DNA from 2 places in the Acetivibrio sp. genome. Region 2 is predicted to be linked to the other one. Evidence: riboswitches for the same ligand, from Rfam matches in the RefSeq annotation. Region 2 holds a riboswitch; the other holds the start of a gene.

Region 1 (20,765 bases), on a different contig from region 2:
CGAAGAAAGAATTATCATGGAAGACAGGGCAACCAGCACAAGCGAAAACATGAAATACACCGCAGAGGTATTAAAGCAGCTTACGGGAAGAAGCGATTACAGGATAATGATTGTCACCAACGACTTCCATATGTTCAGGTCAAAAATCCTTGCACGGCACAACGGCTTTACGCCCTACGGAATTACTGCGCCGACAAATCCCGTTGTACTTGTTAATTCATACATAAGAGAATATTTCGCCGTAGTAAAATCAATAATATTTGATATAATATTGGATTAAACAATAGGAAATAAAAAAAGAAGAAATAAGAATATGAAGAAATAAAAAAAGACATAAATATAATGGTCGGGGCGACATGATTCGAACATGCGACCCCTTCGTCCCGAACGAAGTGCGCTACCAAGCTGCGCTACGCCCCGATTCACCATTATATTTTAACACCAAATTGCTTGATATGCAATAGGGAATTTTGAATATTTTTTTAGAAAGTTTTATACATTTCTTTTTTAGTGCCACAAATGGGGCATGCATCAGGAGCATTGTCAAGGACTGTATGTCCGCAAACAGGGCAGACGTGTACTGAGCTAAGCTGTATATCCTTTCCTTCTTTTGCAGCATTTTGCGCTTGAGAGAATAAATCTGCGTGAATCTTTTCCGCTTCCAATGCAAAACGGAAACTGCGAAAAGCTCCTTTTTCATCCTGGAATTTTGCTGCTTCCAAATATACCGGATACATTTGCTCAACTTCATGAAGCTCGCCGTTTATAGCTCCCTGCAGGTTTTCTACCACAGTTCCCACTCCAAAAACAGCTCCGGCTGTTACCGTATAGTCACTTTTTTGGTCTTTCAATTCATTGAAGTGATTGCCTGCATGAACCTGTTCGGCATAAGCTATGGCTCTGAACAACTTGGCTATGTTGGGGAAACCGTCTTTTTCAGCGAGATTTCCCCAATGAAGATATCTCATGTGGGCCATGCTTTCACCGCCATATGCGGATCTTAGGAAATCAGCAGTCATTGCGTTTTTTACTGCCATAAGACGACACTCCTTTACTGTTTGATTTTGGTTGGAAATTTTAGTTCATTAATATTATTTATGCTTGACTAAAATATATACCTATACCAAATATTTTACACACAATTTTTGGCGATGTTAAGGCAAAAAGCAAAAAATAAATGCAAATAATATGATATAATATTATTGAATAAATAGGGGTTTTGATGCTTTTTTAGCGCAATGGGGGATGGACGATGTGGAAAATCTGTTTCTTTTACAAGTAATAAAGGCTTTTTTGATTACTGGAGTTTCAGTCGTGGTGCTTGGCTTTATAGGTCTTGTGTTCCTGTATCTTAGCGATGATGAAACGATTATGGAAAGCCAGAGCAAATACAGTACAACCATTGGAAATGCATTGCTTGTTATGCACTCCTTTTTTGAGCCGGGTAAAAAGCCTCAGACAGAGCAGGTTATATGGGTAAAAAGAAGGAGAACCCCTGTGGAAAGAGGGGTTCGGGGATTAACTGAACTCAACTATGATAAAATTCGCATAGGGGGATACTATAGCTTAAAAGGTAAAAGGTTTTTGAGAAAATCAGGAGTCTAATATCTCCTGGATTTTCAATATTTTTTCGATTAAAGTCCGGCTGCGGTTGTCAACTACCGGCTGCAATATATGTAGAGTATTAATAATATCTTTTTTACCGACTCTGTTGCTGGATTTTATGTCCTTCATCTCATGTTTGAGTCCTTTGTATACTTGGCTGTACATCCGTGTCTTATTCAGATTTTCATTAAGAAGTCTTTTTCTGTGGGTATTTGGTGAATACTGGGCAATTATGTCGAGCATTTGGCTGATTAGCCCCACTTGGTCAATATTGGCTATGGCATCTGCCCTTTCATTTGTTGCAGAGCTTTGCAATGTCCTGATTTTATTGGCGGCATTTATTCCGTTTGTTATGGCTTCAAGCTTTTCGTATTTGTTCATATCTTCTCCCCGTCTTTTAAGATTTCTAATTATATATTATGTTAAATTTACTCATCCGGTTACTTGTATAACAAAAAACTTACATAGTTAAAACCATATGTATTTTGATGTATTATTCGGCAGCTATTTAACGACATAATTCAATTTTTTATGAGATAGTACATTAAAATTATTGCAGCATTGTTTTTATGTGATATAATGTATGCAGTAATTTTTTATAGAATTGTCACAAATGAATTTATAGTAAGGTTAGAGTAAAGGGGGACAAAGATTAATGAACTATTCACACGAAGTTGAAAATATGATTTGTGTTAAAAAAGGACCGAATCATGGACCGGCTCCCATCCCGGAAGAAGGCAGATGGGTTAAGGCGAAGGAAATTAAAGATATCTCCGGACTGTCGCACGGTGTGGGCTGGTGTGCACCGCAGCAGGGATGCTGTAAACTTACATTGAACGTTAAAAACGGTATTATCGAAGAAGCCCTGGTTGAGACTTTGGGATGCTCGGGAATGACCCACTCAGCTGCTATGGCTGCTGAAATATTGGGCGGAAAGACCATTCTTGAGGCTTTAAATACCGACCTTGTTTGTGACGCTATCAACGTTGCAATGAGGGAAATATTCAAGCAGCTTGTATATGGAAGAACTCAGACTGCATTTTCCGAAAACGGACTGCCTATAGGAGCAAGCCTTGAAGACCTTGGAAAAGGATTACGTTCCCAGGTGGGTACAATGTTCGGAACAAAGGACAAAGGTGTAAGATATCTTGAAATGGCCGAAGGATATATTTTAAATATCGGTCTTGACGAAAATGATGAAGTTATCGGATATAAGTTTGTCCATCTCGGAAAGATGATGGAAGCTATAAGAAACGGTGTGGATCCGAAAGAAGCCTATGAGAAAAACATAGGAACATACGGCAGATTTAGTGAAGCTGTTAAAGTAATTGATCCGAGAAAAGAGTAATTGAATCAATAGAAAAGAGAGGTGATTTTAAGTGATTAGATTTGAAGGTTATGAAAGAAGAATAGATCAAATAAACAAATGCATGGCAGAGTATGGATTTAACAGTCTTGAAGAGGTTAGGGAATTGTGCCTTGGCAAGGGCATTGATGTTGAAAAGATAGTAAAAGGCGTTCAGCCAATAGCTTTTGAAAATGCTGTATGGGCATATACATTGGGATGCGCAGTGGCATTGAAGAAAGGTACCAAGACTGCTGCTGAAGCTGCAGAAGCAATAGGAATAGGATTGCAGGCTTTCTGTATTCCGGGTTCTGTTGCTGACAGCAGAAAGGTTGGCTTGGGTCACGGAAACCTTGGAGCAATGCTTTTAAGAGAAGAAACAAAATGCTTCTGCTTCCTTGCAGGACACGAATCCTTTGCAGCAGCTGAAGGTGCCATTGGTATAGCAAGGACAGCCAACAAAGTTAGAAAAGAACCTTTGAAGGTTATATTGAACGGTCTCGGTAAAGATGCCGCTTACATAATTTCAAGAATCAACGGATTTACATATGTACAGACTGAATACGATTACAGCACCGGTGAGCTCAAGGTTGTACAGGAAAAGGCCTTCTCAAACGGTGAAAAGGCAAAGGTTAAAGTTTACGGCGCTGATGACGTAAACGAAGGTGTTGCTATAATGATAAGAGAGAGTGTTGACGTTTCCATTACAGGTAACTCAACAAATCCTACAAGATTCCAGCACCTTGTTGCAGGTACATATAAGAAATGGGCTTATGAAAACGGCAAGAAGTACTTCTCAGTTGCATCCGGAGGAGGTACTGGAAGAACACTGCATCCTGACAATATGGCTGCAGGTCCTGCTTCATACGGATTGACCGACTCAATGGGAAGAATGCACGGTGATGCACAATTTGCAGGTTCATCCTCTGTTCCTGCCCATGTTGAAATGATGGGACTTATCGGAATGGGTAACAATCCGATGGTTGGTGCTACTGTTGCAGTTGCAGTTGCTATTGAGGAAGCCAGCAAATAATTAACCTATATTAATAATTTTGCACTTAAGAAATTTATATACAAAAGTAAAAAAGCTGCCTTGTGCAAGGTGGCTTTTTTATCTTTTTCTATTGCGATTTGTATTTCGTTATTCTTAATTGTACCTATACACTTGTAGTTGTATAAAGGATTAAATTAATTTGTGATTTGTTAGCTTTATGTTTTGAATTTTTACACTATTAGTCGTATAATGGTATTGTTAATTTTATATGTTATTCTGAAAAAACAGAAAAACATTTATTATGAAAACATTATTATGTGACAATGAGATAAGAAAGATAAGGGGAAGTTTTATGGAAAATTCGAATTTGAGAGAGAATTTAGCTGATTCAAAAAGAATAGTAATAAAGGTAGGTACTTCAACTCTTACATATGAAAATGGTGAAATGAATCTTGCAAGGATGGAAAAGCTGGTAAGAGTTATATCAGACCTTATGAACCAAGGAAAAGATGTGGTATTGGTTACATCGGGAGCAATAGGTGTAGGTGTGAGCAAGCTGAAATTAAGCTCAAGGCCTAAAGAGTTAAAGGATAAGCAGGCCGTTGCTGCTGTGGGGCAGTGCGAGCTTATGTATATGTACAGTAAGTTGTTTTTGGAATATGGGCATACAGTGGGGCAGATTCTTTTGACCCGTGACGTGGTTGAAAACCCTACAGGCAAAACCAACGTAATAAACACTTTTGAGACTTTGCTTGAAATGGGAATAATCCCTGTAGTAAACGAAAACGACTCGGTGGCTGTTGATGAAATAGAGTCCGAAGCAAACAACGTATTTGGGGATAACGACACATTGTCGGCAATTGTTGCAACACTGGTTAATGCGGATTTATTGATAATTTTGTCCGATATTGACGGTTTTTATGACTGCGATCCGAGAGAGAATGAATGTTCGAAACTTATTTCTGTGGTTGAGGAAATAACACCTGATGTCGAAAAATGTGCAGGAGGTGTGGGAAGCTCAAGAGGTACCGGAGGTATGATTACCAAGCTTTCGGCTGCAAAGATTGCCACTTCTGCAGGTATAAACATGGTTTTGGCAAATGGAGATGACCCGCATATAGTTTATTCTATTTTGGCAGGAAAGGATGTAGGTTCACTTTTCTTAGGCAAAAAGTGAGATTTTAAATAGATAAAGTTTGCATTTTTTAGGGGAGGGGTAATATACTTTTAAAATTAGGAAAGGAGGGCGCAGTTTGAAAAAAATCATATCCGCAATAATTATTGTTTCCATGCTGATTGTTTCGCAAGTATATGCAGCCAATGACAGCCGGTTGTCTTATGATGCTGCAAACGAAGCCATGCTAGAAAACAGCCGGGCCGTGTTGAAGCAGAAGTTGACGGAAAGAAAGGCCTTTTATCAGTACAGCGGTATAGTACAGCGTACCAGGGGAATTGAGACGGAGATGTCAATTATCGATACTCCCATGGGAAAATATTATTATATTTATCCCCCAAACATCCAGGTGCTTCTGACCAAACAGGCACAGCTTCTGCCCCTTCAGATGAGATATTATTGGAAGATGGCTGACAACAGCAGACTTGTTACCGAAAAAGCTCTTTCTTTGGGGCTCAGGGATTTGTATCTTGGATTTTTGAAAGCAGACATGGATTATCAATTGAGCCTGAAAAAATTGAAGCTCCAAGAAAAGAAATACAATGCTGCAAAACTCAAAGCTGAAAGCGGGCTGATTTCGGGGATTGAGTTTGAAGAGGCAGAGTATGATTACCTGAAAGCAGAAAAGGATGTTGAAAAATGCAAAAGAAACCGGGAGAACATGCAAAGAAGCATTAACTCCTTTATTGGTGTGCCCATTGATACAGCCTATGATAAAGTATTATACTCCGAGCTTACAAGGAATCTGACATTAAATCCGGTGGAGTACTATATTGAGGCGGCTTTGGAGAACAGGCTTGAGATAGCCAACATAACCGAGCAGATTAAGATTAAGGAGCAGCACTTGGAAATTCTTGGAAAAAGCAGGGCGAAGGAGATATATCCTGACATACGAAAAGAGCATGAAGATACCTCTCTGGAAATGGAAAGCTTGCAGGTTCAGCTTGACAAAGCCAAATATGAGGTTGAAAATAACATCAAATCCGCGTACATAGATGTAATTAAGGAACGGGACAATATGGATAGTCTTTTGGCAACATTGAATATGCAGAAAAGAAGTTATGAAAAGCTTAAAGCCCAGTATGAGCAGGGGTTAATATCTGAAACGGTACTTTTGGAAATGGAGCTGGCAATAGAAGAATTGCAAAACGGATTTAATCTTACGGTTTACAACTATAATACGAAAAAAATGAAGCTTGAAGAGGCAGCGGGCCTAGGCCCGGCATACTAGAAAGGGTGGTGCATATGAAGAAGAGGGTTTTGGCTTTGGTTTTGACCGCACCTTTGCTTTTTGCCATTACGACAGTTCTGGCAGTTGGAGAAAACCTCATTTTTAATATTGAAGGTTTTCAAAAATACGCTGTTGAGAACAGCAAGCAGGTTACTCTTGATGACTTGGAAATTAAGACCAAGGAGAGTGCTCTTTTGGATGCGAAGGAAGATGCGGAGTTTTTATACCCTGCAAGCACCAAAAGCGAAAGGTACAATAATGACATCAAAAAGGATGTTACTCCCCTTGAAGCAGAGGCAAATCTTGAGTATGCCAAAAGAGCAAAACAGAAGAATATTGACAACTTGAAGCTGGATGTCTATAAAGCAGCTTTAAACAGGCTTCTTATTGAAAAAGAATTGGATATGCAAAAGGCAAAGCTGGACATCCTGAATGAAAAATATTCAATGGCGGAAGTGCGATACCGTGAGGGAAAGATAACCGAAAATGACCTTAATGATATAAAGTATTCTTTGGATACTAAAAAAATCGATGTGCAGAAAGTTGAAAAAAGCTTGAAGACAGCCGAAATGGAGCTTAAAAGATTATTAAGCCTTGAACTTGACGATAAGGATTTAAAGATTGATGAAAAATTGACATTGGCAAAGTGGAAGAGCATAAAGCTTGAAAAAGTTATTAATGATGCCATTGAGAAAAACATAGATATATATAAAAAGTCTGAGAACCTCAAGGTAAAAGAGAAGATAATGGAGATTACGGAAAAGTATTATACCGACAGCAATTCAATATATAATGAAAACAAAACAAACCTCGAGCTTGCAAGAATAGAACTGGAAGATGCAAAGATAAACTTGGAAGTGGAAATTAGAAATAAGTACAATAACTTGCTTTCGGCAAAGGACAATGTGGAACTTGCTTCAAAGTGGGAGGATATACAGAAAAAGAAGCTTCAGAATTTGGAGCTGAAACTTGAAAATGGACTTGTGAGCAGGCAAGAACTTTTAAGTCAACAGGAAAAATATTTGGATGCGCAGTATCAGACGTTTGCCGCAATTTACGATTTTAATGTTTTAATGGCCGAATTTGAAGCATTGTGCAATTAAAAATTATAATACATAAGCACCCAAAAAGGGTGTTTATCTATATGGAATAGGTTTGGTATAAATTACTATTGTAAAAAGGCTGTGATATTGAAATGATTATCGAAATTAAGAATGTCGATAAGATATACAAAAACGGAAAGATTGAAGTCAAAGCACTAAAAAAAGTCAACCTGTGTGTAGAACAGGGAGAATTTCTATCTATTATGGGGCCATCCGGCTCAGGTAAGTCAACTCTTATGAATATTTTAGGCTGCCTTGACAGGGCAACATCGGGCAAATACATACTTGACGGAATGGATATATCCGGTCTTAACGAAGTTGAGCTTGCCAAAATCAGGAACTTAAAGATTGGATTCGTATTCCAGTCATTTAATCTTCTACCAAGAATGACGGCTCTTCGAAATGTTGAGCTTCCGATGATATATGCCAAAGTAAATGCAAAGGAAAGAAGGAAAAGGGCGGAAGCGGCTCTTGAAAGAGTGGGGCTAAAGGACAGGATGAATCACAAGCCCAATGAAATGTCGGGAGGTCAAAAGCAGAGGGTTGCCATAGCAAGGGCGCTGGTGAATGACCCTGCAATTATTCTCGCCGACGAACCTACGGGAAACCTTGACAGCTATTCGGGGGAAGAAATCATGGATTTGTTTCAGGAGCTAAACAGAGATGGAGTTACAATAATTCTAGTTACCCATGAACCCGATATTGCACAGCATACAAAGCGGATTGTGACCTTTAGGGACGGATACCTAAGAAGCGATGTGGCAGTACAACGACCTCTTGATGCAAAAGAGGTTATGAGAAGATTACGTATTGAAATGGAGGCGGCAACATGAAAAAAGTTGTGAGTATATTAATTGTAATAGCAGTTCTTGGAGGACTGGTAGGATTGACCTACCTTGTGAGCGGCAATATGGAGCAGGTGTTTAGCAGCAGTACCGTCTACAGCGTAAAAACTGTTGAAATAGGTAAGGGAGACGTATCCTCGTCGATTTCGGCATCGGGAAAAATTGAGGAAGCCGAGTCCTATGACATTTATGTAGACAGCTCTGCAAAGGTTAAAAAGCTCTTGGTTGAGAAGTATCAAAAGGTGTCAAAGGGACAGCAGTTGATGGAGCTTGATACTGAAAGCATGGAAACGGAGCTGGAAAAGCTCAAAATAAACAAGAAAGTTCAAGAGCTTTCCCAAATCGCTCCGACGGTTGATGCCGAAATAAAAAGGGCCGAATCGGCAGTAAAAAGTGCCGAGCAAACCTTAAGCGATTGTGAAAAGAAACTGGAAGACAGCAAAAAGCTTTTTGAAGCCCAGGCAATATCAAAAAGTGAGCTGGATATGGCCCAAAACGCTGTAAGGGATGCAAAGACCGCACTGGAGAACGCAAAGGTTGCTTACGATGCTGCTATACAAAGCAGGGATGTGGACAAAAAGGTAAAGGAAGAGAACCTTAATGCTACAAGAATTGGTATTAGCGACCTGGAGAAAAAAATTCAAAAAACAAAGGAAGCAATGATTTGTCCTTTTGACGGGGTTATTACCGAGATAAACATTAAGGAAGGGGCTTACACAAATAGTGCTCAGCCGGCTTTTAAGATAGTCAACCTTGACAAGCTGAAAGTAAAGGCCATGGTAAGTGAGTATAACATAAAGGATGTAAAAGCGGGACAGAAAGTCAGAATCACCGGAGATGCCATTAGTGAGGATATTGAAATTTTTGGAGTGGTGGAAAGCATTTCACCGGTTGCAAAATCAAGCATGACATCTGTGGGAGAGGATGTTGTGATTGAAGTGGACATATCAATTGACAATACGAATGCAAATCTAAAACCCGGACTTAGTGTAGACTGTGAAATATTGACCAATGAAAAGAAGGATATAGTTGTGGTACCGATGGGGGTCTTGAAAACCGATAAAGACGGAAACGAGTATGTATTACTGGTAGACAAAGAAAAGGGTGTACTGGTGCAGAGAAATGTAAAGCTTGGCATTATCTCCGATATGACTGCCGAGGTTTTGGAAGGACTTAATGAAGGTGATATCGTTGTAGATGATCCGCAATCATTCCATAAGGATGGATCTAAAGTAAAGATAATAGAATAGTTGAAAAGAGGTGCGAAAATGAGCTTTGTTGAAAGTGTCAGACAGGCGCTTGACAGCCTTAAGGCAAACAAGCTGAGGTCCATTCTTACCATGCTGGGAATCATCATGGGTGTATTTTCAATTATTACAATAATGGCAATTGGAAATGCCACAGAAGAATATATTAACAGTCAATTTGAAAAAATCGGCGCTAATGTGCTTACCATAGGCTACAAAAATATGAACGTAGACAGCGATGAGAGGCTGTATCTTGAAGATATTGAGACAGTAAAAAAAGCTGCACGGGAAATAAAAAATGTCACAACCTATATTCAGCGTTCGGGGTCATTCAGAATGGATACGAAGACAAGAAGTGCTTTAGTATACGGAACTACAGCCCAGTATAAGGACATTACTCCTATGGAAATGGCTGCAGGCAGGTTTTTTACCGATTTTGACGTATCTTCAAGGCTGAAGGTTGTAGTTGTTGATGAATACTTTGCAAAAAGGTATTTCAACAAAGTGGATATTGTGGGCGAAGTAGTACAATTTAAAGCGCCTTCCGGAAACTACAAGCTAAAGGTAATTGGAGTTACAAAGTCTACCAATGATGCTATGGCAAGCATAATGGACAATGAAGATTTTCCTACGAAAGTATATATGCCTATTACCACGGTTCAGCAAATGTATTACAACAACAAAACCCTAGACAGCATATTGGTTACATTGGACAAAGAAGTGGATTACAAGGAAGTGGGGAACAGAATAGTAAGAGCTCTGGAGATAAGCAAGGGCAAAAAGGACATATATATGACATACAGCACGCAAGACTCCCAAAAGATTCTCTCTAGCATAATTGGAGTTGTGTCAACGGTGCTTTTGGTTATTGCGGTTATTACCCTCGTAGTCGGAGGCATAGGAATTATAAACATACTACTTGTTTCCGTAACCGAGAGAATAAGGGAAATAGGCATACGAAAGGCATTGGGGGCCCAGAAGAGGGACATAATATTTCAGTTTATTACAGAATCAATCATTATGACAGGAATAAGCGGCAGCATAGGGATTTTTCTTGGAGTTATGGGAGGTAATATAATTTCTCAGGTTATTAACATTCCGCCGGTGGTTGATGTTCCGGTAATTATTGGGGCTTTTTTAGGGTCGGTGGTATTGGGACTTGTATTTGGCGTATACCCTGCAAAGAAAGCGGCAGATTTGGACCCTATAGAGTCTCTGAGATACGAATAAAAAAAGGGTGTAAAAAAGCTCTGGAGAGTTTAATTCCAGAGCTAATTTTATGCTTAAATTTGTCTCATAAATTCTTTTCTTAATTTCTTATTCTTAATTCTTATCTGTCATCCCTTCTGAATACACGAGGAATTGCCTGCTCAATATCATTAAGAAAATCAGGCCACAGGGTTCGGTCATAAGGCAATTCATCCGGATCATACCGGTTATCATCGTTAGTGTCGTCCGGACTCGGTACCTGTTCCGGTCCGTGTACGTTACAGTATTTTCCTTCGGGGAGCTCATATTTTATGTCAGCTGGTGCTTTTTCTCCCGGCTTGGTCGGTACATAAGGTACCGGACGCTTTATAAATATCCTCTCTTCCAAAGATTCGTGAGGACAGTATTCGCCGGCAAGCAGAGGATTGCCATCGGCATCGGTGCTGTCCTTGCATACTTCTGCTTTGACATGCACGTCACATAAATCATCATCCGAAGGCTCGGTGCCTGTGATGAACAATTCAGTCCTTACAGCAGAACCTCTTGGGTCGCTGGCACATAAATCCGTTGCAGTTTTGCCGGAGTAGATGCATATTTTTTTCCTGACAATGCCTTCAGGTTCGGTAAACTGTATCGGTTCCAATTTTTCGTGTACTTTCTCCATAACATCATGCCAAATTTGCTGCGCTCTGTTTGATTCGGCGCTTGAAATGCTGACATTGTGGTCATACCCGTACCAGACGGCTCCAATATAGTAGGGTGAGAAGCCAACGAACCATTTATCGTAGTTGTCGCTGGTGGTACCGGTCTTACCTGCCGTAGGCATTTTTCCCTTCTGCAGCTGACCGAGTCCAACGGCAGTTCCGCCGGATTCGCTTACGACACTTCTCATCAAGTCAACCATAACATATGCAGCAGCCTCATCATAGACAATGGTGCTTTTCGGCTTTTTCTCCAGGAGGACTCTTCCTTTCATGTCCAGAACCTTTGTATAGGTTATGGGCTCGTAGTATATTCCTTTGCTGACAAAAGGTACATATGCCGCTGCCATTTGAAGCGGGTTTACACCTTGATAAAGTCCGCCCATTGCCAGCGACAGATATCTTTCGTTGTCCCTGTTTATATTGACCCGGTCAAGATATTTCAATGACAAATCAGGACCTAAAATATCCTGCCATACTTTGGCGGCCACTACGTTTACAGACCTTTTTATGGCGCTGCGGATGGTGGTAAGTCCTGCATATGAATAATCATAATTGGTAGGGTATGCACTTTTGTCTGCTCCCAGCATGTAAACAGGAACATCGTCCACAACTGTGGCGGCAGTTATTCTTCTCTCATTAATGGCAGGTCCGTAAATGGCAATAGGCTTGAAGGTCGAACCCGGCTGCCTTTTTACTTGGGGATCCGATGCCCTGTTGAGAGGTGCACCTATTTTCTCTCCGGAGCCTCCATAAAGAGCTCTGACATAGCCATTGGGATCTATTATTACCATGGCTGCCTGAGGGGTCTGACTTGTCTTTTTGTTTACTTTTGTGAAATACTTTTCATCGGTAAATACCTCATCCATTGCCTTTTGAATATCCGGGTCCATTGCGGTATATATTTGAAGTCCACCGTTATAGATCATTCTTATGGCCACTTCTTCCGAATAGCCCAGTGCCATAAGATCTTTTTTTACATCCTTTACAACCTGGTCTATAAAGTATGGCTGATTGCTGACATGCTCCGATGTGCGCTTGTTTGAGTCTGCAAATTTCAGTTCTTCATTTATTGCTTTGTTGTATTCGGCCTCGGTTATATACCCTTGTTCCAGCATTTGTTTTAATATAACTCTTTGACGTTCTATGTTGTTTTCTTTACCTTTTTCGGTAAAGGGGTCGTATTTGCCGGGCCAATTGGTAATTCCGGCAAGGGAAGCACATTCGGCAAGGGTAAGTTCACTTACGTCCTTGTTGAAATAAGTCTGTGCTGCAGCCTGGACTCCATAGCAGTTCTGTCCCATATATATGAGATTCAGATAAATTTCCAGTATCTGGTCCTTGCTAAGGTTACGCTCTAGAGTAAGCGCAAGCCTCCACTCCTGAACCTTTCGCTTTACGGATCTCTCTTCGTTGCCGGTAAGGTTTTTTATTACCTGCTGGGTAATGGTACTGCCACCGTAAGATGATGCACCGGGCTTGAAGAAGTTTATTACCGCTCCCGTTATTCTTTTTACATCTATACCGGGATGTTTGTAAAAACGTTTGTCTTCGATTGCAACAAAAGCATCCTTCAAGTCCTGCGGTATGTCTTTAAAGTCCACCATCTCTCTGTTTTTGTCTCCTTGCAACGCCATAATTTCATTGCCGTTACAATCATAGACACGAGTGGTAAAACCTGTCAGTGCAAGCTGGTCTGCAGTGAGGTCTTCCGCTGTTTTGACATAAGCCAAGGTCATGCCTGACAATATGCCTCCCACGATGATCGAAAAGGCAATGGCAAAGAAGATAAAGACCCTGAAAATCGATAATACTATCTTGAATGGTTTATTGGTCCGCTTCTTTTTTGAGCTCTTTTGTGTTCTCGTTGAAGCAGTTCCTGTCCTCGAGTTCATAAAAGTACCTCTCCTTTTTTAATAAAAGCCAATATTGTTTGTTTGTCCAATTAATTCTTTAATAAAATTCTAGTCTAAACTTATTACATTATAACATAAAAATCTGCATTGATAAAAAATTCTTTGTAATTTATTTCATGAGGAACACTCACAGGGGAAAAGCCTAAGACATAGAATAAGTAAAGGAGGGTTTTTTTATGAGAAGAAAGACCAAGCTTTACCGAAGACTATGGTATCTGAAAAGGAACAGGGAAAGGCTTCGCAGATATATAGTAATTGCAATAATTGTCATTGTTCTTGTACTCATTATTGCTTTTGCTGAGGGCAGAATAAGACGAAGCATTTTGGAAATATCGGAGTACAGAACAAAGTCCATAATAAACAATGCAGTAAGCAGGGCTGTAAACGAAAACTTTTATGACGATATTAACTACGATGAAATTGTAATAATTAACAGGGATCAGGACGACAGAATCAATTCCATACAAACAGATATTGTAAAGCTCAATAGAATATATGCCGGTTTATCCCTGGATATTCAAGAAAGGCTTTTGGAGCTTAAGGATGAGAGGATATCAATTCCATTAGGTGCGGTGTTTGGTGACTCCTTGCTTGCCACCGGCGGCCCAAAGATTAATGTCAAGGTAATTCCTGCGGGGAGCGTGGAAACGGACTTTAAATCGGAATTTATAAGTGCCGGAATCAACCAGACAAGGCACAGGATATACCTTGAGGTGAAAACCTCCGTGGGAATTGCAGTGCCGTTTACGGCTAAAAAGACGGAGATAACGACAAGAATACCTGTGGCAGAAACGGTAATTATCGGTGATGTTCCGGAGTTCTACATAGACAGGGGTAGAAGCGGTGACAGTACATAAATCTTTAAAATATAAAACTTGGTTTGCAAAGTAAAGTCAGATGAAGACGTGACTTTCATCTGACTTCTATTTCTTTGACAAACTTATTTTCACAAATTGAGCTTCTATTGCCCTGAAGTTTGGGATTTATCACTATCTTTATCTTTGGTGCTTTTGCTCTTTTTTGAGGCACCGTTATCTACGCCTTGGGCATTTGAAGCGGACACCATCTTGCAGTTTCCTTCAAATATGCTGCCTTCATCCGATATGAGGCTTTGAACCAGTATGTCTCCATAGAGCTGCGCAGTTGACAGAACTCTTAGCACGCCCTTGGCTTCGATATTTCCGTCCACTCTGCCGGACATATAGACATTGTTTGCGAATATGTTTCCGTTGACATTGGCATCTTTGCCTATATAGACATCGCCTTTTACCTTAACGTCTCCTTTAATCTTTCCGTCAATTCTTATGGTGCCTTCCGTCTCGATATTGCCTTCCAATGTGGAATTTACTCCTATAAGTGTATCAAAAACATCCGGGCTTGAAGAACTATCCTTTTTATTAAACATGATTAACCTCCCTTTACAAACTGTTGTTTAATGCCCATTGTCTACTATAAAAGACCGGCCGGTAAAGCCTCTAATTATTATCCAGGTATTGCAGCGGGTCGATAGGAACATCATTTAGCCGTACTTCAAAGTGCAAATGGGGACCCGTACTTCTTCCGGTGCTTCCGACTGTGGCTATTTTATCACCCTTTTGAACGGTCTGTCCTTCTTTTACAAGAAGCGTTTGGCAGTGTCCGTAAAGTGTGCTCAAACCGTTACCGTGACTGATAATGACACATTTGCCGTAATTGCCGTACCAGTCCGAAAGAGTAACCTTTCCGGTGGCGGATGCCCTTATTACGGTACCGTAGTCTGCCGCGATGTCAATACCTTCATGCTTCTTTTGGGAAAAATTGAAGGGATCCGAACGGGAACCGAAATTGGAACTTATACTTCCTGAAGCCGGCCACAAAGTAGGAACAGAGTCTATGTATGCCTTGAGCTTGGATTGAGTTTCGCTTAAATCGCTTAAAATATCGGTATCATCGCCGTTAATTTCTTCGAGCTTGTCTAAAATGCCTTTAAGCTTGTTTATATCGTTTATAAAAGCACGATCATCCCTAAGACCGGATCTTGATGCTGTAATGCTTTCCATATTGCCGTCGATATATTTTGCAGTCATATCTCTGTAGAGAGTTGTAAAGCTTTTGATTAATTCGTCCTGTTCATTAATTTTTTTGATATAGGATTGGATAACTTCTTCTCTTTCGGTAATCAAGTTCATTTGTTGATTATTGACAGCAATGACCTTTTTTCTGTCATCATTCAATGCGCGATTTTCATATGTCAAATATGTAATCCAAATTCCCGAGCATATAAACATAGTTAGTAAAATAGTCCCTAAGGCCATTAACTTGTATTTTACAGAAGAGATTTTAAATACCTTTATCTCATCTGTGTTGTGAGGAATAACAACAATTGATAAATATTTGTTTTCCTTTTTGTGGTTTGCTCTTTTCATAACAACCGCCTTTTATTTTTAGTTTTTATATTTAACACAACATTGATTATTATATCACTGTAAAAAAATAAAATCAAAACCGGTTTAAATAAATATAACTGTATTTTTTTATTCGATATAAAAAATCTATAAATGCATATTTTTCTATATTATATACAAAATTATATACAAAAATTCGTATTATTATAAGGGGGCGATAAATGTGCCCTGTCTCTAAAAAGAGATAATTGCTAAAAAAAAGCCTAGATATCCTTATATCTGTAGACGAAAATAATTATTTACAAATAAAAGATTTGAATTGTAAAAAGTATATGGTAAAATAGAATGTGACTGAATTAATTGCTTTTTTTATTCGGAGAGATTTACAAACGCAGAAGGGACAGGCGTAAATTAAAACTTGTTAAAAAGGGGTGTTTGAAATGGGTTTGATAAATTTTATCAAGGGACAATTCATTGAAGTAATCGAATGGACGGATTCTAGTGCAGATACTATAGTTTATCGCTTTCCTGTAGCAAACAAAGAAATAAAAATGGGAGCCCAGCTTACTGTCAGGGAGTCTCAGGTGGCTATATTCATAAACGAAGGTCAATTGGCAGACGTTTTTGAACCCGGCAGATACGAACTGACAACAGAAAACATGCCGATTCTAACAAAGCTGAAATCTTGGAAGTACGGATTTAATTCACCTTTTAAGGCAGAGGTGTATTTTATAAATACCAGACTGTTTACCGAACAGACTTGGGGTACCCAGTCACCCCTTCCGATGTTGGACCCCATGTTTGGACCGATAGAAGTCGGAGCGAGGGGAACATTTTCTTTCAGAGTATCCGATCCGGTAAAGTTCTTAAAGGATGTATCGGGAACAAGGGGTACTATGGCAACTCAGGACCTTACAAAGACTTTGAGGTCATACATTATGACGTATCTTAAAGATACGGTGGCAGAGTCGAAAAAGTCCTTCTTCGAGATGCAGAGCAACATGCCTGAGTTTGCGGAAATGGTTACGCTGAATGCAAAGGGCAAGTTTAATGCTTTAGGGCTTGAGCTTACCGAGCTTACAATTGAATCGCTGATTCTTCCTGAAGAGCTCAGAAAGGCATACCAGGAAGGTGCTCAGATAAATCTGATGGGCGGTATGGATACTTACGCTAAGAAAAGAACTCTCGATGCAATGAACACAGCTGCAGGAAACCAGGGAGGAGGTTCCTTTGCCGGCATGGGCGCAGGAATGGGCGCCGGAGCTGCAATAGGCAATATGATGGGACAGATGTTTACCGGTGGAGGCTTTCAACAACCGCCGCAGTATTACCAGCCTCAACCCCAGGCACAGCCTCAGCAGAATGTAGTGTGTCCGGCATGTAGAGCCAACGCGCCTTTGGGGACAAAGTTCTGCCCCAACTGCGGCAAGCCTCTTGTAGAAGAGAAGGACAGATGCATTAAATGCAACTTTGAAATTGCAAAAGGTGCCAAGTTCTGTCCGCAATGCGGAGAAAAGCAGGAGCAGGAGGAAAAGGCTTGCGGCAATTGCGGTACAAAGCTTTCACCGGGAACAAAATTCTGCTCTCAATGCGGATCAAAGGCAGAGTAATAGAATTGGGATATTGACCTTAAAACATATTTATGATAAATTTTAGACAATTCAATATAGTAGTTTACAGGTTCGAGCATTTGTAATGCAGATTAAAAGGGAAGCAGGTGTGATTCCTGCACGGTCCCGCCGCTGTGAGGGGGAGACTCTTCAGATTATTGCCACTGGGAAACTGGGAAGGCATGAAGAGTTGACGAACCCAAGTCAGAAGACCTGCCTGTAAATAACACCGTGAACTCTACGAGCGATAGGGGGTGTATTGATTTGCATGATTGCAAATGGATTTATGCCTCTTAAACTGTAAATAGCTTAAGAGGCTTAATTTTTTGTGCTTGTAACTTTTTAATGTGATTTTATTTTAAAGGAGAGTAACAGGATATGAAGAGCAAAAGAAGTCTGTTTTTAAAAAGAAAAATACTTGCGGTTTTAATGGCTATAGTTTTGGTTTTTGCATTTTCGTCATGCAGTGAAAGTGACAATGGCAATGATATTAACAATAATACAAGCGGATACAGCATAACATTGAAGGATTCCTATCAAAGGGAAGTGACCTTGGACAAGGAGCCCGAGAGGGTAGTATCGGTTGCTCCCAACATAACCGAGATAATTTTTGCCTTGGGCAAGCAGGACAAGCTCGTGGGACGCACGGATTTTTGCGATTATCCTGAGGAAGTTCAGAATATTGAATCTATAGGAAACATTGACCAGCCAAATGTTGAAAAAATAGTTGAACTTCAGCCCGATATTGTTATAACTTCCACCATATTTACGAAGGAGATGGTGCAAAAGCTTGAGGAAGCCGGTGTCAAAGTGGCTATATTTCATGCAGAGAAAAACTTTGAAGGGGTTTTCGATATAATTGAGAAGATTGGTCTTTTGCTGAATGCCAAAGACAAGGCAGATAGTGTTGTTGCGGAAATGAAGGGAAAAATAGAGCTTGTGGAAAGCAAGGTCAACGGCCTTGAAAAGCCTAGCGTTTATTATGTTATGGGATTTGGTGAATTTGGGGATTATACTGCAGGAAGGGATACATTCATTTCCCGTATGATTGAGATGGCAGGGGGCAAAAATGCAGCAGATGATGTGGAAGGCTGGAAATACAACATAGAGAGCCTTCTTGAAAAGGACCCTGACATACTTATATGCTCAAAGTTCTATGATTCAAAGGCAGGAATTCAAAACGCCGATGGGTACAAGGAACTTTCTGCGGTTAAAGGCGGAAAGCTCTTTGAGATAGACAACAACATACTGGACAGGCAAGGCCCAAGGCTTGCCGACGGGCTTTTGGAACTGGCTCAAATAATTCATCCTGAAGCTTTTCAATGAAATGGAGAAATATAAATGGCGTTTGGTGATAAAAAATATAGATACAGATTTGCCTTGATTTTCGGAGGATTGCTTTTACTGTTCTTGATACTGGCTTCTGCGACGGTTGGAGCAGCCAATATATCAATACTTGACGCCCTGCGTATTTTGACCCGCAGGATACCCTTTGTGGGAAGGCTTGCATCAGGTGGCGAGATAAGCAGAACCCATGAACTTATAATACTTAATATAAGACTTCCCAGGGTAATTGCTGCCGCAGCTATAGGGGCAGGTCTTTCGGCGGCAGGGGCGACATACCAGGGAATGTTTTCAAATCCCATGGCAGACCCTTATGTTTTGGGAGTATCGGCGGGAGCGGCTCTGGGAGCTTCGCTTGCTATTGTAATGGGAGCAGATAAAATTGTCGGAGGGTTTGGTGTTATTACGGCAGCGGCCTTTGTTTTTGCGCTTCTTACGGTTCTTATCGTATTTAACATAGCAAAAACGGGAGCCAAGCTTTCCAATACTCATCTTCTGCTTGCCGGTGTGGCGGTTAGCTTTTTTGCATCCTCCATTATGTCGGTTTTAATGGTTTTAAACCGTGATAAATTGTCGAATATTGCATATTGGATGATGGGAAGTATTGCCTTTACTTCGTGGAAGCAAGTTTTGATACTTGTGCCTTTGGTAGTTTTAGGTATAATTGCCGTTTGTGTTTTTGCCAGGGAGCTTAACATAATTGCAGCAGGAGAGGATGAGGCGAGGAGTCTTGGCGTTGAGGTGGAAAAGGTAAAAAAACTGCTGCTTGTAATTTGTTCGGTTGTTGTTGCGGCCTGTGTGGCAGTAAGCGGTGTTATTGGCTTTGTAGGGTTAATCATTCCCCATACCATAAGGCTGATATCCGGCTCGGACAACAGGGTGGTTCTTCCCTTTTCCGCAATAGGAGGAGGAATATTTTTGATACTGTGTGATACAATATCCAGGATTCCCACATCCGAGATTCCGGTAGGAGTGCTGACATCGATGTTTGGAGCACCGTATTTTATTTCGATTTTGATAAGGAACAAGAAGAAGGTGGTTTGATTTGGGGCAGGGCAAGGCATATTCAATTGAGGTTAAGAATATAGAAATATCCTTTGGAGATTTTAATGTGCTAAAGGGCATATCCCTAAAGATGGAGAAAGGCCGGTTTTATGGGATTTTAGGCCCTAACGGGTCGGGTAAAACCACGCTTTTGAGGAGCATGGCAAAAGCCCTTCGGCCCCAAAAGGGTGCAATATTTGTTGATGGCGAGGATATCAGCAGAATGAAGGCGAGGGAGCTTTCAAAAAAAATTGCATGCCTCTATCAAAGCACCGGTGTTTCCTGTGATTATCCGGTTATGGATGTTGTGCTTATGGGAAGATACCCTTATGTAAAGAGGTTTCAGACCGAAAGCGCGAAAGACAGGGAAATTGCCAAGAAGGCCATGATTGCTTCGAATGTATGGCACCTTAAGGACAGGAGAATCAATGAAATAAGCGGAGGGGAAAGACAGAGGGTTTTTATTGCCCGGGCATTAGTACAAGAGACCGATATAGTACTTTTGGATGAGCCTATTTCTCACCTTGATATTCAGCACCAGATAGAGATTTTAGAGCTTGCAGGGAAAATGGCTCAAGAGGGAAAGACAATTATTGCGGTTTTGCATGATTTAAATCTTGCCTCCATGTATTGCGACCATTTGATAATGCTCAAGGATGGGACAATTGTTGCCCAAGGAGAGCCGCAAAAGGTTCTTACGGAGGAGATTGTAAAGAAGGTATATGGCGTAAAGCCTTTCATAATTGATGGGGTGAGCGGCGACAGACCCTATATACTGCCGTTAAAGAATCAAAAAGTATGATGAAAATTTTAACAATAGTATGTTTAAATTATAGAAATATGTGTAATAATTAACAATAAGGAAAACTGATTCAAATTCTTGTCCCTCAATAGGGCAATTTTTTTTTGTCAAAATTCGTAAGGGGGTTAATTTGTTTTTTGTTCGGTTATTTAACTCATCGATAAAGTTGTGTATAATAAACGTTGGATTAAAAGAAAACAGCAAATGTTTA
Region 2 (9,298 bases):
TTTAAGAATGACATTAATTGCTGTTTGGTGTTTCTTGCATCCTGAGCGGATTTTTGGAACATTTGTTTTACCTGCGGGTCTGTAGCCTGCTGTGCATAAGCTTCCAATTTTTTTGCCGAAGTTTCATGAGAATAAATAAGGTGTCTTAAATTCTGAAGCTCCAATTGGTTAATTTGAGACATATAAAACACTCCTCTCATTTGTATTTCACTATTAGTTTCTTTTAAATCAAATAAAATATTCAAAAAAATTTATCAATATAAGCCGGTTTTATTTGCTCCATTATAGGTGCCATAGTATTTATTACATACTATAAGAAGTTTTATAAAGGGCAAATTAAATATTGAAGTTTTTTTTAAGTTGGCAGGCAAAGGAGATGAAAAGGGATGGATAATAATAGAATATCAACCTTTAAAGTTGCAGCAACATATATAGGAACTGTGGTGGGAGCGGGATTTGCATCCGGGCAGGAAATGCTTCAATTTTTTGCGGTTTTCGGTTTAAAAGGGCTTTGGGGATTGCTTGTTGTTACAGCTTTGTTTATGGTATTCGGCTATATTATCATGGGAATAGGAAGAAGTCTTGGGGCAGAATCTCACCTTCAGATAATCAAGCATTCCGGCGGAAGGTTTTTAGGCACTTTAACAGACTGGCTGATTACTTTTTTCCTGTTTGGTGCTCTTACTGCAATGATTGCAGGATCAGGTGCCTTGGTAAAACAACAGTTTGGTATTAATCCCCTTTGGGGGAATATATTTATGGCTGCTTTTACAGCATTGACCGTACTTACGGGAATCAAAGGGGTAATAAACTCCATCAGCGCAGTGGTTCCCTTTTTGATTACTTCAGCGGTGGGTATCAGCCTGGCATCAATTATCCTTGTAACGCCTCAGTCAAGGAGTTATGAACTTGTTGCAGCAACGGTGCCAACGTCAGCAAACGGACTGATTAGCAACTGGCTTTGGGCTGCCATTCTCTATGTTTCGTACAACATGGTGCTGGCCATTTCGGTATTGGGTCCTTTAGGAGTGCAGGCAAAGAATGAGAGTGCTCTTAGAAATGGGGCAATACTTGGAGGAATTGGGCTTGGAGGCTCGGCAATAGCCATTTATTTTGCCATGGAACGAAACATTGAAATCGTCCGGAATATGGAGATTCCTATGATTTATCTTGCCGGAAGCCTGTCCTATGTATTGCAAATTATATATGCGTTAGTGCTTATCGGAGAAATATATACCACAGCTGTTGGAAGCTTATATGGATTTTCTGCGAGGATTACAGACATAAATGAAAATAAAGCGAAGTTTTATATAATCGGAGCAACCCTTTTGGCATTGGCAGCAAGTCAGCTGGGGTTTTCCAATATGGTAAAATATCTTTATCCTATTGTAGGATATGGAGGAGTTGTACTTCTTGTAAGCCTTGCTGTTGCGAGCTTTAAGCCAAAAAAGAAAGTATTGAATGCTAAAAAGTAAAATCGGCTCATTTATGGTTGATTTTTTTTTCTCATAATATATAATTATTATACTATTGCAATTATACGGTGAGTATTTATGGAGAAACACACAGGTCTTAAATTCTTTGAGCACATTCCGGCAGTGCCTGATAACGGAATGATTCTTACAAGACTGGGCTATAGGAAAACCACAACGATATTGGATGACAATTATAAAAAAAAACTTGCGGAAAATATAAACAAGGGCTTGATGCTGTGCAACACAAAGGGAGTATTCGGAACATTTAAGATAACAAAAAGGGATGAAGAATTCGTTGAACTTGAAAATGGTGTGATTTTAAAGAGCAAAAGCCTGTCAAAACTTCTTTCTGGCAGTATGGATGTTGTCTTGATGGCAGCTACGGTGGGAAAGGAAATTGTGGACAGGATAGTGGATGAGATAAATAAAGATGGTGCTTTTGCTGTAATTCTAGATGCTGTGGCTTCTGAAACGGCAGATGCCGCTCTTGACTGGATGGTTGATTTCATTAACAGAATGATAAGGAGAGAAGGAAAGAAGCTTACCAAAATGAGATACAGTCCCGGTTATGGAGACCTTCCTTTGTCGAATCAGAAATTGATTTTTGATACGTTGAATTTAGAAAGACTTGGAATCAGTATCACGGAAAGATTTATGCTGGTGCCCGAAAAATCGGTCATTGCTATAGCAGGTGTGGAAGGGGTTGGTTGGAATGAATAAAAAAGATTTTTTGGATTATTTAAATAAAAACATACTGGTTCTTGACGGTGCCACAGGTACCGAGCTTCAAAAGAGAGGAATGCCCAGCGGGGTATGCCCGGAGATGTGGGTAATTGAAAATCCGGATGTGATTTTGGATATTCAAAAAGATTACATAAACGCAGGGTCAAATGCTGTCTATACCTGTACCTTTGGAGGCAACAGAATAAAACTCTCCGAATTTGGATTGGGTGACAAGGTGGTTGAAATAAACAGAAAACTGGCACAGCTTTCAAAAAAGGCTGTTGGTGAAAATGGCTTTGTTGCCGGGGACCTTGCGCCTACCGGAAAATTCGTAAAACCTTTTGGAGACATGCCCTTTGAAGAAGCAGTGGATATTTACAAGGAACAAGTAAAAGGCCTTTTGGAAGGCGGTGTGGACTTTTTTGTAATAGAAACCATGATGGACATACAGGAAGCAAGGGCTGCTTTGCTTGCCGTAAAGGAAAGCTGTGACCTTCCTGTGTGCGTGAGCATGACCTTTGACGAAAGCGGAAGGACCCTTACAGGAACCGATCCTGTGTCGGCTCTAATCATTTTGCAAAGCTTTGGTGCGGATGCCGTTGGATGTAATTGCTCCACAGGACCTCAAGATATGATAAAAATAATCAGGGCCATGAAACCCTATGCAAAAGTGCCTCTGCTTGCCAAGCCAAACGCAGGTCTTCCAAGACTGATTGACGGTAAAACCCGGTTTGACATGGGAGCAGAAGAGTTTGGAAGCTACATCGGGGAATTCATAGAAGCGGGGGTAAATCTTTTAGGTGGCTGCTGCGGTACATCTCCGCTTTACATTGGAGAGATTCGAAAAAATATGGAGGGGTTAAGTCCTATACCTCCACAGCCTAAAGAGATTTGTGCCTTGGCCTCCGCAAGAAGGACGGTTTTTGTTGATGCCAACGAACCTGTGGTAGTGGTGGGAGAGAGAATTAATCCAACGGGAAAAAAGAAACTGCAGGAGGAATTGAGGCAGGGCATGACATCTTTGGTAAGGCAATTTGCCATAGAGCAGGTGGAAAAAGGAGCCAACATACTGGATGTTAATGTGGGTATGCCCGGAATAGATGAAAAAGAGACAATGATAAAGGTGGTGGAGCTTTTGTCCTCCATCTCCGACGCTCCTCTCTGCCTGGATTCTTCTTCACCTGAGGTTCTGGAGGCAGCTCTTAGGATTTATCCCGGCCGTGCCCTTATAAACTCTATCTCGGCAGAAAAGGCCAAAATTGAGAAGCTTCTTCCGATTGCGGCAAAATACGGTGCGGCATTTATAATCCTGCCTTTGAGTGATGCCGGAGTGCCTAAAAGTGCCGAGGAAAGGTGCCGTATAGTGGAAGAAGTCTTTAATCAAGCGTCAAAGTTGGGATATATGAAAAAGGATGTCATAGTGGACGGACTTGTTATGACTGTATCGGCCGATCAAGAGGCGGCTCTTGAGACATTAAAAGTTATAAAATGGTGTACCGACAGTTTTGGTTGCGGAACAATAGTGGGCCTTTCAAATGTATCTTTCGGAATGCCCGAAAGAGCATGGATCAACTCGGCTTTTCTTGCCATGGCAATCGGATACGGACTTACCATGGCCATATTAAACCCGTCCAGTGATACGCTTATGAGCATAAAAATGGCTTCGGATGTATTGAAGGCCAAAGATAAGAACAGCAAGAGATATATTGAGCATTTTGCTGCTTTAAAGAGTGGCATGCCGGAGGTTTCGGAGAAAAAAGATACGGCAAGCTCTGTTGAAAAAGTGTATGATGCCGTGGTAAAGGGTGACAGGGAGAATATTCGAAAGTATATCGATAATGCATTAAATGACGGGACAGAGCCTTCGGTAATAGTGGATAAATATCTTATCCCTGCCATAACCCATGTAGGCGACCTTTACGACAGAAAAGAATATTTTCTGCCCCAGCTTATTCAAAGTGCGGAGACAATGAAAGAAGCCTTTGGAATTTTAGAGCCTCTTCTAAAGAAGGAATCGGAAGACAAAAAAGGCAGCAAGGTGGGAGTAGTACTTGCCACCGTAAAGGGAGACATACACGACATAGGGAAGAATATAGTGGGATTGATGCTTAGAAACTACGGTTTTGAAGTATATGACCTCGGAAAGGACGTAAGCGCCGAAGAAATAGTAAAAAAGGTGAAGGAGACAAAGGCACCGATAATCGGTCTTTCAGCTCTTATGACCACAACGATGCTTGAAATGAGGGAAGTTGTGAACCTTGTTAGAAAAGAAGGACTTGACACCAAGATAATGATTGGCGGAGCGGTAGTAAATGCCGATTATGCAAAAGAAATCGGCGCGGACGGATATTCGGAGGATGCTTATGCTGCAGTAAAGCTTGCATCCAGGCTTGCAGGGATTTAAGAATATCAGTTCTTTATAAAATAATTAAAAATAATAGTCCGGAAATTCAAAAATGATATTGACACTATATATAGTGCATGGTATAATTAACCATAACAACATATTGAAAACGGTATAGGTGCCGGGGCTATTGTTTAGCTCAGGTTAAAAGGGAAGCAGGTGAGAATCCTGCACGGTCCCGCCGCTGTAATGAGGAGACGCTTCAATTTTATGCCACTGAATGATAATTTGGGAAGGCTTGAAACGTCGATGATTCTAAGTCAGAAAACCTGCCTATAAGTTCAAAACACCATTGCTCTACGGAGGATAGGGAGGTGTGGATACCTTGGGTTTTTCTCAGACAACCTTAAGCTTTTCAATTTAGAGGTTGTTTCAGTCCTCATGTCCATATAAATAGATCACATTTTTTCTAGAAACTATGTTTTTTCATTTTTTCAGGGAGTATCAATTTGTTCTGCATACAGAGCATTTCTGTTTCTGTGAAAAAAATCAGATGGGAGATGTCATAATGGTTACGAAAATTTCAAAAAGGGATGGAAGAGTTGAGAAGTACCAGCCGGAAAAAATAACTTGGGCGATTTTTAAAGCTGCCACTGCGTGCGGAGGAAGCGATTTTGGCCGTGCTGAAGAGCTTTGCCGCCAGGTAAATGAAATACTTAACAAAAAGTTTGAAAACAGGATACCCGGTGTGGAGGATATCCAAGACATCGTAGAAAAGGTATTGATTGAAAACGGTCATGCCAAAACTGCAAAGGCTTATATATTGTACCGTGAGAAGAGAAAAAGTGCCAGGGATTTAAATGCCTTGGTGGGGGCCACTATTAATATGTTTTCCGACTACCTTGGAGACAAGGATTGGCATATTCAGGAGAATGCCAACACTCAAAAAAGTGTAAACGGCCTTAACAATTATGTGAGAGAGACTTTTACAAAAAAATACTGGCTCCATGAAATTTATCCTGCCGAAGTAAGGGAGGCCCATGAGAACGGAGACTGCCATATACACGACCTTGGCTTTTTCGGCCCATATTGTGCAGGATGGGATTTGCGCCAGCTCCTTTTAGACGGATTCGGCGGTGTTAACGGCAAGGTGGAAAGCAAGCCTGCAAAGCACTTAAGATCATTTTTGGGGCAAATTGTAAATTCCACTTTTACAACCCAGGGAGAAACTGCCGGGGCTCAGGCTTGGTCCAGTTTTGATACATATTGCGCACCGTTCATACGTTATGACAATATGACGTATGAACAGGTAAAACAGTGCCTTCAGGAGTTTGTTTTCAACATAAACGTACCCACAAGAGTAGGATTTCAATGTCCTTTCTCAAACCTTACATTTGATATAAAAGTTCCAAACACTTTAAAAGATGAGCCGGTTATCATCGGCGGAAAATATATGGATGCAACCTATAAAGAGTTCCAGAAAGAGATGGATATGTTTAATATGGCCTTTTGTGATGTAATGTTAGAAGGCGATGCCAAGGGAAGAGTGTTTACTTTCCCTATACCAACCATTAATATCACAAGGGATTTTGACTGGGATAGTCTTGTAGTTGATAAATTTATGGAAATAACCTGCAAATACGGCATACCCTATTTTGCAAACTATGTAAACTCTGACCTGTCACCGGAGGATGCTGTCTCTATGTGTTGCAGGCTGAGAATTGACACTACTGAATTGAGAAAAAGAGGAGGAGGGCTTTTTGGAAGCAACCCTCTCACCGGGTCTATCGGAGTTTTTACAATCAACCTTCCGAGAATCGGTTATCTTTCCAAATCCGAAAGCGAATTTAAAGCAAGGCTTTGGAAAATAGCCAATATAGGCAAAACTTCTCTGGAAATCAAGAGAAAAATAATTGAGCAGCAGACGGAAAAAGGACTCTATCCTTATTCCGCCCACTACCTTAGAAACGTTAAGCAAAGGACGGGGCAATACTGGTTCAATCACTTCAATACCATTGGAATCGTGGGAATGAATGAAGCACTCATAAACTTTATGGGAAAAGATCTAACTACTCAGGAAGGGCAGAAATTTGCTATTGAAATAATGCATTATTTGAGGGATGTTTTATTGGAATTCCAAAACGAAACCGGACATTTTTACAATCTGGAAGCTACTCCTGCAGAAGGAACATCCTACAGGCTTGCCAAAATTGACAAGGAAAGATATCCTGACATAATTACGGCAGGACATGATATCCCGTATTACACCAACTCAACCCAGCTTCCTGTAGAATACACGGATGATATTTTTGAAACCTTGGACCTTCAGGATGAACTCCAGTCCCTTTATACCGGAGGTACGGTTCAGCACCTTTATCTGGGCGAAAGCATAGAGGATATAAATGTATGCAAAAACCTTATAAGAAAGGTGTTTACGAATTATAAAATGCCCTATATCTCAATTACTCCTACTTTCAGTATCTGCAAAGACCATGGATACATAAAGGGTGAGCATTTCTGCTGTCCCGAGTGCGGCAGCGATACAGAGGTGTGGTCAAGGGTAACGGGGTATTTGAGACCGGTGGCAAACTATAATATTGGTAAAAAGGAAGAGTATTTTAGCAGGAAAAAATTTAGACTGGCGGAGAAGGTGTCATGAGAATTGCAGGTATACATAACAACTCCTTTGTGGATTTCCCGGGAAAACTGGCAGCTATTGTTTTTACTCCGGGTTGCAATATGAATTGCTTTTATTGCCACAACAGGACGCTGATTTCCGGAAACAGCGAGGAGTTAATTGATAGTGATGAGGTTTTTAAGTTGCTCACAAAAAGAAAGGGATTTATAGAAGGTGTGGTTGTAAGCGGAGGGGAGCCTACACTCCAGGAAGACTTGGAAGACTTTATGGAAAAGGTCAAATCCTTGGGATATGCGGTAAAGCTGGATACCAACGGAACCAATCCCCAAGCAATTGAAAACCTTATCCGAAAAAGACTGGTGGATTATATTGCAATGGATGTAAAAGCTCCTTTTGGCAAGTACAATGAAGTTTGCTGCGCTAAGGTGGATATTGAAAGAATTAAGAAAAGCATTGAGATTATAAAAAGCAGCAAAATAGACTATGAGTTTCGTACCACTGTCGCTCCCGGGCTTGATATGGATGATATTTTGGAAATAGCAAATGATATTGCCGGGGCAAGATTGTATGTGCTGCAAAAATACCGGGATATAAGCGGAAAGGGGATAAAGGGCTCCCACAATCCTCAATTTCTGCTGGATGCGGCAGCAAGAATAAAGGGAATAGTCCGCAAAGTGGAAACAAGAGGGGTGGCATTTTGCGCATAATGTTATCAAAAAAAAGCGATGGACCAAATATCCATCGCTTTTTTCACAATACTGTTTATATCAATTTTTGAACTCTTTGCCTTACTTTCTCTTCACCCATAATCTGCTGTATCTCCCAAAGGTCCGGGGAACTGCTGCGGCCTACTATGGCAATTCTTATAACGGTACTTACATCACCCACATGTCCTTTGTACATATCGGGATTCTTCTTGAAGTCCTTCGGTTTTGCCGCATAACCGTTCTCTGTCGCAATTACCTTGATTTTTTCAAACCACTGGGTTTGGTCATCATTGTGATTGTATGTTTCAAGGTATGCCTTAAGTATTTTTTTGGCTTCCTCTTCGTTTATGTTTTTGGGATACTGATCGGCTATTGTAAAATATTCATCAAAGAAATAGCTGATAAACTCAAATATCTGTTCGCAATAAATTAAATCTTTTCGCGGTTTGTCAAGGTTTCTTCCAACCGACAGCAGCTTTATTACCGAATCTTTATATTCTACCAAGAGGTTTACGATTTCTTTTTTATACTCCTTAGCCCATTTAAGCAGAAAATCATAAATTTCTTCTGCCGGAATTTTAGCCAGAACATTTTTACTTATATCATTGAGTTTGTCCAAGTCAAACAAAGCACCGGAATTACTCATTTTATCAAGAGAAAAAGGGAAATCCTCTATATTGCTGTCCGGATTTTGAATTCTCCACTCTTCAAAATTGGAGTTTAATATTGTCATAAGATATTCCCTTACCGCTGCGGGATGATATCCCAATTGCATGTAGTACTCCAACCCCAATTCCGGATCCTTTCTTTTTGAAAGCTTTCTTTTTACTCCATTGTCTATTTTCATCAAATGAGCTGTATGGCAGTATACCGGCAAATCCCAACCCAATGTTGTAAACAATTCATAATGAATCGGCAGGGTTGAAAGCCATTCTTCTCCTCTTACCACATGGGTAACTCTCATCAAATGGTCATCAACCACATGGGCAAAATGGTAAGTCGGTATGCCGTTAGCCTTCAAAAGCACTATGTCCTGGAAGTTAGCCTGCATGGAAAGGCGGCCTCTTATAGCATCGTCAATTTCAAAAGTATCTTCCGGAGTACCCATGGATTTAAAACGAATTACGAAACTTTCGTTGTTTTCCAGATGCTTTTGAACCTCTTCCAGGGTCAAATCCCTGTGCACAGCCCATTTGCCGTAATATCCTGTATTTACGTTTTCTGCTAACTGCTGCTTTCTTATTTCCTCCAGTTCTTCTTCGGAGCAGAAGCATGGATAAGCCCTGCCCATTTCAATCAAGTGCTTGGCCACAGTTTGATAAATTTCAGCTCTGTTGCTCTGAAAATACGGACCGTAATTGCCTGTTTCTCCGTTGATGCCTGCTCCTTCATCAAACTTGAGATCAAAGAA

What was found. Region 2 has a riboswitch for cobalamin ahead of PLH43_RS11470 (ribonucleoside triphosphate reductase). Riboswitches for the same ligand answer to the same signal wherever they lie in the genome.
Region 1: another riboswitch for cobalamin. It lies ahead of PLH43_RS01405 (ABC transporter substrate-binding protein); the one in region 2 lies ahead of PLH43_RS11470 (ribonucleoside triphosphate reductase).

Annotation. Positions count from the first base shown of each region.
Region 1 covers NZ_DAORXT010000005.1:1,872-22,636, reverse strand. The annotation lists gene PLH43_RS01495 (YdcF family protein) at 1-280, shown strand, start outside; tRNA gene PLH43_RS01490 (tRNA-Pro) at 344-420, opposite strand; gene PLH43_RS01485 (rubrerythrin family protein) at 483-1,037, opposite strand; gene PLH43_RS01480 (hypothetical protein) at 1,246-1,605, shown strand; gene PLH43_RS01475 (hypothetical protein) at 1,594-1,986, opposite strand; gene PLH43_RS01470 (hypothetical protein) at 2,261-2,953, shown strand; gene PLH43_RS01465 (GGGtGRT protein) at 2,985-3,983, shown strand; gene proB (glutamate 5-kinase) at 4,297-5,121, shown strand; gene PLH43_RS01455 (TolC family protein) at 5,198-6,349, shown strand; gene PLH43_RS01450 (TolC family protein) at 6,364-7,452, shown strand; gene PLH43_RS01445 (ABC transporter ATP-binding protein) at 7,545-8,285, shown strand; gene PLH43_RS01440 (efflux RND transporter periplasmic adaptor subunit) at 8,282-9,547, shown strand; gene PLH43_RS01435 (ABC transporter permease) at 9,566-10,774, shown strand; gene PLH43_RS01430 (PBP1A family penicillin-binding protein) at 10,875-13,349, opposite strand; gene yunB (sporulation protein YunB) at 13,547-14,227, shown strand; gene PLH43_RS01420 (polymer-forming cytoskeletal protein) at 14,332-14,775, opposite strand; gene PLH43_RS01415 (M23 family metallopeptidase) at 14,846-15,775, opposite strand; gene PLH43_RS01410 (SPFH domain-containing protein) at 16,195-17,364, shown strand; cobalamin riboswitch at 17,416-17,600, shown strand; gene PLH43_RS01405 (ABC transporter substrate-binding protein) at 17,743-18,690, shown strand; gene PLH43_RS01400 (iron chelate uptake ABC transporter family permease subunit) at 18,706-19,752, shown strand; gene PLH43_RS01395 (heme ABC transporter ATP-binding protein) at 19,754-20,554, shown strand.
Region 2 covers NZ_DAORXT010000098.1:658-9,955, reverse strand. The annotation lists gene PLH43_RS11490 (hypothetical protein) at 1-182, opposite strand, end outside; gene PLH43_RS11485 (hypothetical protein) at 387-1,475, shown strand; gene PLH43_RS11480 (methionine synthase) at 1,554-2,195, shown strand; gene PLH43_RS11475 (homocysteine S-methyltransferase family protein) at 2,188-4,602, shown strand; cobalamin riboswitch at 4,702-4,894, shown strand; gene PLH43_RS11470 (ribonucleoside triphosphate reductase) at 5,111-7,201, shown strand; gene PLH43_RS11465 (anaerobic ribonucleoside-triphosphate reductase activating protein) at 7,198-7,887, shown strand; gene gltX (glutamate--tRNA ligase) at 7,943-9,298, opposite strand, start outside.